DNA from 2 places in the Lysinibacillus parviboronicapiens genome. Region 2 is predicted to be linked to the other one. Evidence: riboswitches for the same ligand, from Rfam matches in the RefSeq annotation. Region 2 holds a riboswitch; the other holds the start of a gene.

Region 1 (4,445 bases), 1.3 Mb from region 2:
TGTGCCAATCGCTTTAATGGATATTTCGCAGACTCTTCTTCAATATAATTTTCACCAAATTCTTGTAGAATGTCAGTCAGCGTTCCACTTGGAGCTACTGCATTGACCAATATATTGGGTGCTAACTCTCTTGCCAAAGCTTTTGTGAAAGCATTGATAGCACCTTTTGCTGCCGAATAATGCGTAAACTCTTCACAGCCTAAACTACCAATATCCGAGGAAATATTAATAATTTTTCCGTTGTTGCGTTCTTTCATTCTTTTTGCGGCTTCTCGGCAATTGTAAAAACATCCATATAGATGAACTTTAATCATTCTGTCCCATTGTTCATCTGTTAAATCTGTGATACTAGAAGACTGTGCAAACCCTGCATTATTGACGAGAATATCAATAGCTCCTAGGTGATTGTCCATGTAAAGGAACATATCTTGTACCTGCTGAGAATTAGAGACATCCGCAGTGTACTTTAATGCATGAACACCATATTTTTCCGCCTGCATACGGACTGCTTCAGCCTCATTATCATCACCGATATAGTTAATCAATACATTGGCTCCTTGCTTCGCAAATGCTAAGGCAATGGCTTTCCCTATGCCTTTGCTGGAACCGGTAATTAGCACATTTTTTCCTTTGAAATTAATTTCCATCATGATCATTCTCCAATTTAAATTTGGCTACCAGTGCCTGCAATTCTTGTGCAGTCTGTCCTAAAGAAGTAGATGCTTCTTTAACATCTTGCATTGTTGCCAATTGTTCTTGTGTGGCTTTCGATACATTTGACGAGAACTCTGATGATTGTTCTGCCGATTGCTTAATGTTATTGACAGATGCCGAAACTTCCTCTGAGGATGCAGAGATTTGTTGAGATGCTGCAGAGATTTCTCGTATCTGGTTTGCAACTTCTTCTGCTGAAGTAAGAATTTCATTAAATATCTTCCCTACTTCATTTGTGAATTCCATACCGACTTTAACATCTGCTTTTCCTTTTTCCATCACCGTAATAGATGCGTTCGAATCTGATTGAATGGTACTAATCAGATTGTAAATCTCCGTTGCCGATTGTGATGATTGTTCAGCTAATCGTCTTACTTCATCTGCAACTACTGCGAAGCCTTTGCCATGCTCTCCAGCTCTTGCTGCTTCAATAGCTGCATTGAGTGCTAGCAAGTTCGTTTGATCTGCTATTGCCGTAATAATACTCACAATATCACTAATCTTTTTCGTATTGACATGTAAGCCGTTTATAGTCGTACCAATTTGTTCAACTGAATTATTAATTAATTGCATTTGCGCAATCACTTGCTGAACAACATGATCGCCACGTTCTGAAGCAAGGGAAGCTGCAATAGACGATTCGGCAGCAGTATTTGCTGAATCAGCAATTTGCTGAATACCTGTTGCGGTTTCTTCCATTGCAGCAGCGGTTTCTTCCGTCATAACCATAGACGCTTCGGCATTTAGCGTTATCTCGCTCATATCTTTAGCGATATTAGTTGAACTATTTAACGTTTCACCTGCATTGACAGTCAGTTGATTGGCTGCAGAAGAAACATGATCTGATGTATTTCTTATATTCAGAATGATATGTTGTAAATTTGTAACCATTGTTTTAATTGATTGAGATAGATTACCAATTTCATCTTTTGTAATTTCTAAATCCACATCTTTCAATTCACCATTGGCTACTTGGTTTGCAACATTTACTACTTTCTTCAAAGGTTTTAGTAGTCGATCAATAATTATGTAAAGTAAAATTAATAAAATAACAAGTCCAATTGCCGCTATAGCAATTTGTTTAATAACACTTGATTTAATAATTGTATTAATATAATCTGCAGAATAATCAATCCCAAGTAATGCAATCAAATTGCCACTATCATCTTTAATAGGACTAAAAACAGTTCTCCATGAGCCAAAAGGATCCTCGAAAATATCTGTTACTTCTGTCTGATTATTTTCAATCGCTAGTTTAGCTGTTTCAACATGTTCATCCGCTAAATCTTTAAAGATTTCACCTGCTTCATATACCTCATTCAGATTCGATGTATAACCTATCGGATTAACACCACCTTCATCTTGCACATCCCAAATATAACTCCAACTCATAGTACCTTGCTGTTCTTGTATCAGGTCTAACTTCTCTTGAATTTTCTTGAATTCTGCATTATTTTCCCCTTTTTTTGATAATAATTCTTTAATGTCATCACTATCAAGATTCATGGCTGTTAATAAGCCAACGCTTGTCAATTCTTGTTCAAGATCAACGTTCATTCGGTTGTTTAATTCAGTAATACTTTGCGTAGTAATAATGGAAATGAGAACTAATACAATAATCGAAACAGTAAGTAACAGTTTGTTCTTTAAGGATGCATTTTTTAAAAAGCCCATGATTATTTCCTCCTCCAATGTTTAAGTGCAAAAAAACCTATTTCAAAAGAAATAGGTTACTAAAGAATATACACTAGCAATAACTTCTATAACTAGCAATCTTCGGCAACCCAGCCGCCATAGCATTAATGCCTTAGACCTGTAGCTTTGCGTCTCTACTTTTCAGTAGATTTGCCTATCTTTACACCCTCAAATTAACACAATGGGTAAAATCAGTCAATATTACTATGTAAAAGTGCACATATTTTATCACTATTTTACTACAACTTTACAAACTATGAGAACATTACTATTGAATCATTCGGCCTTGACTAATCAAAACAAAAAAAGAGTAGCTAAAACGCTTTTTACAATCGTTCCAGCTACCCTATTTATTTTTACATTTCACTTACCCCTAAGTGATGAATCTTGTTTCATAAATTTAGACATTTTGCATGACTAGTAAGACGGATGGTATGAAGGATAATGCAAAAACAGATACATACCATAACGAAGTTCGCCGTAATGAAAAACGAACCTGTTTTTTTTCAGCATAGAAAATATCCAATATAACCGCAACAATTAATGGTGTACTTACACATGCAATAGCAATTAAGAAAATATCAAAATAGATCATAAAGCACCCCTCTATTCGTGAACATTTTACTTTCCCTTTTGTGACAATTTTGTGTCAAATTAATTGTACACAATTCCGTCACAATTTGTCAACGGTCTAAAACACAATTTTTTTTAATTTCATTGTTCTTAAAACGACATTCAAATGGATTACTCTGTCTTTACGACTTCTCTACTTACGTTCTTATAGAATATAAGATATCCACATTTACCATATGATGGTTATAATATACTAAATAAGTCTAAGCAGGTGATACAGTTTGATAAAACGAAATTTTTTTGAAAGAATCACATTTACACTAAAAGATACTGAAAAATTAAAGAAACCCATTGTCGTAAAACAAGCTTCTGACATCAAACTACGGGATTTACAAAATAAACTTTATGCAACAAAGGATGATCGTATTCAACATAACATTTCGAAGGATATACAACTTTGGCAGTTAGGTGCTAAGGGCGAAAACAATGTTTTATTCGAACTGAAAAATTCTTATTTACCTTTACATATTCTACATGATATAAAAATTGCATCTGAGGAAAACAAAGCACAATTAGACTTTGTAGTTTTAACAAGAAAATTTATATTAGTAATCGAAGTGAAAAATTACTATGGTAACATCAAAATAAATGATAAAGATGAATTTATTCGCAAAGTCTATAGAAATAAACACTTACAATTCGAGGAAGGCTTTTATAGCCCTATTCGTCAAGTACAAAGACAGGCTATTATTTTAGAGAATGTGTTAAAACAACATGAAATAATTAATAAGACACCTATTAAACATGTCGTCGTATTTACTAATCCAAAAACAATCTTAGATATGAAGGAAGCGAGTACTGAAGTACGTCAAATTGTACTTCGTGCAGATCAATTAGTTTCCTACATCACTAAAGAATTAAAGCAAAAATCTCCTGTTCATTTTCTTGACAATAAAATGCAAGAAATTAGTAACGGCATACTATCCCACCATCAAGAAAAGACTTTTTTACATAAAGACGATACCATCGATCACAAATTATTAGAGGAAACATTAGAAACAGACATTAAAGATGTGCAAGCTCCTGTGAGGACATTAAATCATTCTGAGTTAGAAGAGGCTTTACGTTCTTATCGTAAACAACAAGCCAACAAAGCCAATCTCAAAGCTTTTCATATTTTTTCTAATCAAACATTAGAACAATTACTTCAACACAGACCCATTACCTTAGCCGAGTTAAAAGCGATTCACGGTATAGGTGATAACAAGGTAAATGCATTTGGTGAAGAGTTAATTTCTATTATTCAACGTTATAGTTGTCGTTAACTTCCTATTTATAACCACGCAAAAGGAGCTGTCTCAATGGATGAGATAGCTCCTTTCTAAATTGAATATACAATAAATTTCCCGCTCAACTGAGTTGATACATCCGGCTGAGGGTCTTTTTAACCTCTATATTTCATC
Region 2 (4,445 bases):
ATATGAAGCGCGCCTTGGCTACGAAAAAATGGGCAAGGAAGTTCATGTTTATGCACCTGCTTATGTAGAGCATGAAATGGGCGAGCTACTAGGCTATGTCGATCATATTGTGTTTAACTCATTCAACCAATGGGCACAGTACAAGGACAAAGTAAAAGCAGCTGGTAAAACAATTGAATGTGGTATTCGTGTTAATCCTGAGTACTCTGAAATTGAAACGGCACTTTACGACCCTTGTTATACAAATTCACGTCTTGGTACAACATTAGCCAACTTCGACAAGACACAACTTGATGGTATTGACGGTCTACACTTCCATGCGATGTGTGAGCAAAACTCTGATACGTTAGAACGTATTATCAAAGTGGTCGAAGAAAACTTTGGTGATGTATTGCACCAAATGAAATGGTTAAATTTCGGTGGTGGGCATCATATTACACGTGATGATTACGATGTAGAAAAGCTTGTAAGCATTATTAATTACATGCAAGACAAGTATAATCTTCTTGTTTATTTAGAACCTGGTGAAGCAGTAGCATTAAATACAGGCTACTTAGTGGCAACTGTTCTAGATGTACAGAAAAATGGTATGGACCTAGCTATTTTAGATACATCGGCAACATGCCATATGCCGGACGTATTAGAAATGCCTTATCGCCCTGTTATAATCGGTGCAGGTCAGCCAAATGAACTTGCCTACACATACCGCTTAGGAGGGCTTACATGCCTTGCAGGTGATGTTATTGGTGATTATTCATTTGAAAAACCTTTACAACCAGGCGATCGTCTTGTTTTCACAGATATGGCACATTATTCGATGGTGAAAAACCATATGTTTAATGGCGTCAATCTTCCTTCTATCGTTTCTTATAATGATGAAGAAGGCATTAAAGTCATTCGTGAATTTAAGTTTGAAGATTATAGCGGTAGACTTTCTTAAATGAACTTAGAGCCCCTCCAACCAAACATGAGGGGCTCTTAAATATTTACAAAGACATTCACTGTAAACATGAAAACACAGTACCTCCGCTCTTAGGAAGTACTGTGTTTTTCTTTACGGCAACATCGTCATCCAACTACCCACATGATGGATGGCAACGCCCCTAAAACTTGGTAAATGATTATAATGATGTTGAACAAGTGTTAATTGCTTATACATAAAGGCTTCACCTTCTTCATAGAAGGTAATCTGTTGCCCTTCACTAGAAGGATCCGTTTCAACGCCTACAACGATAGCTTTGTTTACTTTGTTTGCATAGACTATCTCATTTTCAACAATATTGATAATCTCTTGAGCGACATCACGATATGCCATAATCGTGACACTTTCTACTTGGTCAATAACCCATTCAGCTAATACACCATTCCCATATTGATTGTCATACGAAATTTCATCAAACCAAAATGGCATATCTACTTCAAGAGGAACTTGTAATTGCTGTGCCCCCTCTTTTGCTTGGAGAAGTATTGCTTGGTATGCTTGAATTGTTAGTGCTTGATTCATTTGCCATCCACTATTTAAATAAGGCTCTACATCTATATGAATACCTACAAATCGTGCTGATGGTATTGCATTATTATTGTAGGATTTTAACCAACCTATAAACTGATCCTGCTCACTATAGCCTTTAGCGGAAACCCAACTTGCAGAACCATCTAATGCGTATACGTTGATGCCGTTGGCAGTTGCTTTTTCAATAAAGCCGCTATAAATATCATGTGTTATTTCATAATTAATTTGTAAATATACTTTGGTAATGTGTTTACTTTCTAAAAATTGCAGTACACCCGCTTCATCTTCGATAAGCATTGCGGTATCCCATAACCAAGTCGTTCTCTCTTGTATTGACATCGCGTCAGCCTTTCCAAATAAAACCCCAAATGTACTTGTAATCGTTATCACGAAAATAATTACAGTTTTTAACAGTACAGACTTTACCATTTTTTTGCTTCTCCATTCCATTCACCAAGGCTCATAGAATAGAACCTGGCAGCCTGACAATCTTGCACTCCGTAGTGTTTAGACTCATGGCTTTACGTCCTTCCCTTTCGGAGAAGTTTGCCTTTTTCAGTAGTATTTCATTAAAAATATTACACTGCAATATTGTTTATGTCTGTAGGACAAATGGATAATTATCAAAACCTTAGGAACCAAAAACTCGCTCACACAGGTAGATTGATTTATGTCTCTCACTAATTAAAAGATAAATTGAAAAAACGTAGAGACTCAGGCCTCTACGTTTTCTTGTTCGTTTTCAAGCATTTTGTGTAAATAATTAATAATTTCACGGATACCATCCAATGAGTTAACAAGTATTTTAGGGTCAACGTAAGTAATCATACGATTTTCTAGGTTAGCCACAGCAGTAAAGTAACGGGTTTTTGAATAATTAACAAGCCCCATCTGTTTTAATACCGACTCTTCTAAATCAAGAATTTCACGAGCCTCCGTTACAAGCAAGCCATAATTCACAACATCTGTATTTAATACGATAACACGTGCCGTTTGTGAATTTGATGAACGATTATATAAAATACGCTCAAAATCTAGCACAGGTACAAGTTCTCCGCGTATTCTTGTAAAGCCTAGTAAATAATTGGGCAAATGAGGAATCGGCGTAACATGCTCTAGTTTTTCAATGGATATCGCTTGTTCAACTGGCACTGCATATTCCTCTGTTCCACAAGCAAAAACGACTGCCTTTACACTTTCCATGCGGTCACCTCCTCTAATTCTATGTTATTTTTTCGCTGTTTCTTTGACTACTTCGACAAGTAAATCTGCTAATTTTTCTAATTCTTCTACTGGGATTTTTTCATTTGTTGTATGAATATCTTCATAACCAACAGATAAATTTACCGTAGGAATACCAAATCCTGCAATGATATTGGCATCTGAGCCGCCACCAGAAATACCAAGCTGTGGTGTACGATTAATGTTACGAGCTGCGGCCATCGCTACTTGCACCACTTTATCATTTTCTGTCACACGGAAGCCAGGGTACATCAGCTTCACTTCTACTTCAGCACGCGCCCCCATTGTTGCAGCCACTTGCTCGAAGGTATCCTGCATGTGCTTTGTTTGAGCGTCTAATTTTGAATTATCAATAGAACGTGCTTCTGCTAAAATCATCACTTCGTCACAGACAATATTGGTTGCCTGACCGCCTTCAAAACGACCAATATTTGCAGTTGTTTCTTCATCTAAGCGGCCAAGTTTCATTTGTGCTATACATTTTGAAGCAACTGTAATTGCCGAAATACCTTTTTCTGGTGCAACACCTGCATGAGCTGTTTTACCAATTATCTTTGCGAAAACTTTTGCTTGGAATGGAGCTGCTGTCACGATACCGCCAACTTTGCCATCACTATCTACTGCAAAGCCATATTTTGCTTTAATTCTCGAAGGATCTAATTCTTTTGCTCCAGCTAGACCACTTTCTTCTCCTGCGGTAATGATAAATTCAATATCCCCATGTGCAATATTTTGCTCTTTTAAGCGCTTCACCATTTCAAATAATGCTGCCATACCCGCTTTATCATCAGCACCTAATATTGTTGTACCATCAGAAACGATATAGCCATCCTCACGAATGGATGGTTTTATGCCTTTTCCGGGTACGACTGTATCCATATGACAAGTGAAATAAATTGGCGCTACATCTAAAGTACCTTTTAAAGTAGCTATTAAATTTCCTGCACCATGTCCATTACGCGTATGCGCATCATCTTGCTCTACTGTGAATCCGAGTGCAGTTAATTTGTCGATTAAAATGGGAGCAATCACTTGCTCATATTTTGTTTCTGAATCGATTTGTACGAGTTCAAAAAACTCTTCTACTAAACGACTTGTCATATTGTAAGACTCCCTTAGTTTACGTGTTATTCCACGTCATAGTATAGGTATTATTTTAGCACAACCAATGTAGAGTTGAAATAAATCACATGAGATATCTTTCCTTTTATGGGGAAGCACAAAGAAATACCTGTGAAAAGAGGTGTGATTCCCTTCCCACAGGTTTCGTTAAAGTTGTAAAATAGCATCCTTTTCTTGTTGTAATGTCTCTAAATAGTCAATTGCTTTAGTATGTTTATCCTGCAAGCGCCAAATGGTATTATGTACATCATCCTGTACACGAGATACCTGTTCTCTTGCTGTCGATATTTTTGAATGCACAGACCACGCTGAAAAAATATCATCAAAGAAATAATCGGCAAATTTCACAAAGCCATCCGTCTCAATGTGTAGAGATTTAGTAGCCATATCCTGAACGTCTAAAAGCTCATTTTGAAAACGTTGTAAAGCAATTTGAGCATTATGAAGATAGCTTTCGGTTTTATCGAGAGCGTCATGCTTTAAATGAGTAGCAATTAGACCACCACCAAAAAACGTATCCCAAGTCGAGTAACCATTTGCTGAATGCAATGAAGCTGCTGCTTGTCCA

What was found. Region 2 has a riboswitch for cyclic di-GMP ahead of C9J31_RS14220 (amidase). Riboswitches for the same ligand answer to the same signal wherever they lie in the genome.
Region 1: another riboswitch for cyclic di-GMP. It lies ahead of C9J31_RS20430 (methyl-accepting chemotaxis protein); the one in region 2 lies ahead of C9J31_RS14220 (amidase).

The regions. Positions count from the first base shown of each region.
Region 1 is NZ_CP073713.1:4,213,603-4,218,047, forward strand. It holds gene C9J31_RS20425 (SDR family NAD(P)-dependent oxidoreductase) at 1-650, opposite strand, end outside; gene C9J31_RS20430 (methyl-accepting chemotaxis protein) at 637-2,388, opposite strand; cyclic di-GMP riboswitch class I at 2,490-2,574, opposite strand; gene C9J31_RS20435 (hypothetical protein) at 2,810-3,004, opposite strand; gene C9J31_RS20440 (NERD domain-containing protein) at 3,264-4,307, shown strand; gene C9J31_RS20445 (YehS family protein) at 4,427-4,445, opposite strand, start outside.
Region 2 is NZ_CP073713.1:2,951,296-2,955,740, forward strand. It holds gene nspC (carboxynorspermidine decarboxylase) at 1-940, shown strand, start outside; gene C9J31_RS14220 (amidase) at 1,055-1,942, opposite strand; cyclic di-GMP riboswitch class I at 1,987-2,074, opposite strand; gene C9J31_RS14225 (chemotaxis protein CheW) at 2,228-2,716, opposite strand; gene C9J31_RS14230 (M20/M25/M40 family metallo-hydrolase) at 2,741-3,856, opposite strand; gene C9J31_RS14235 (hypothetical protein) at 4,025-4,445, opposite strand, start outside.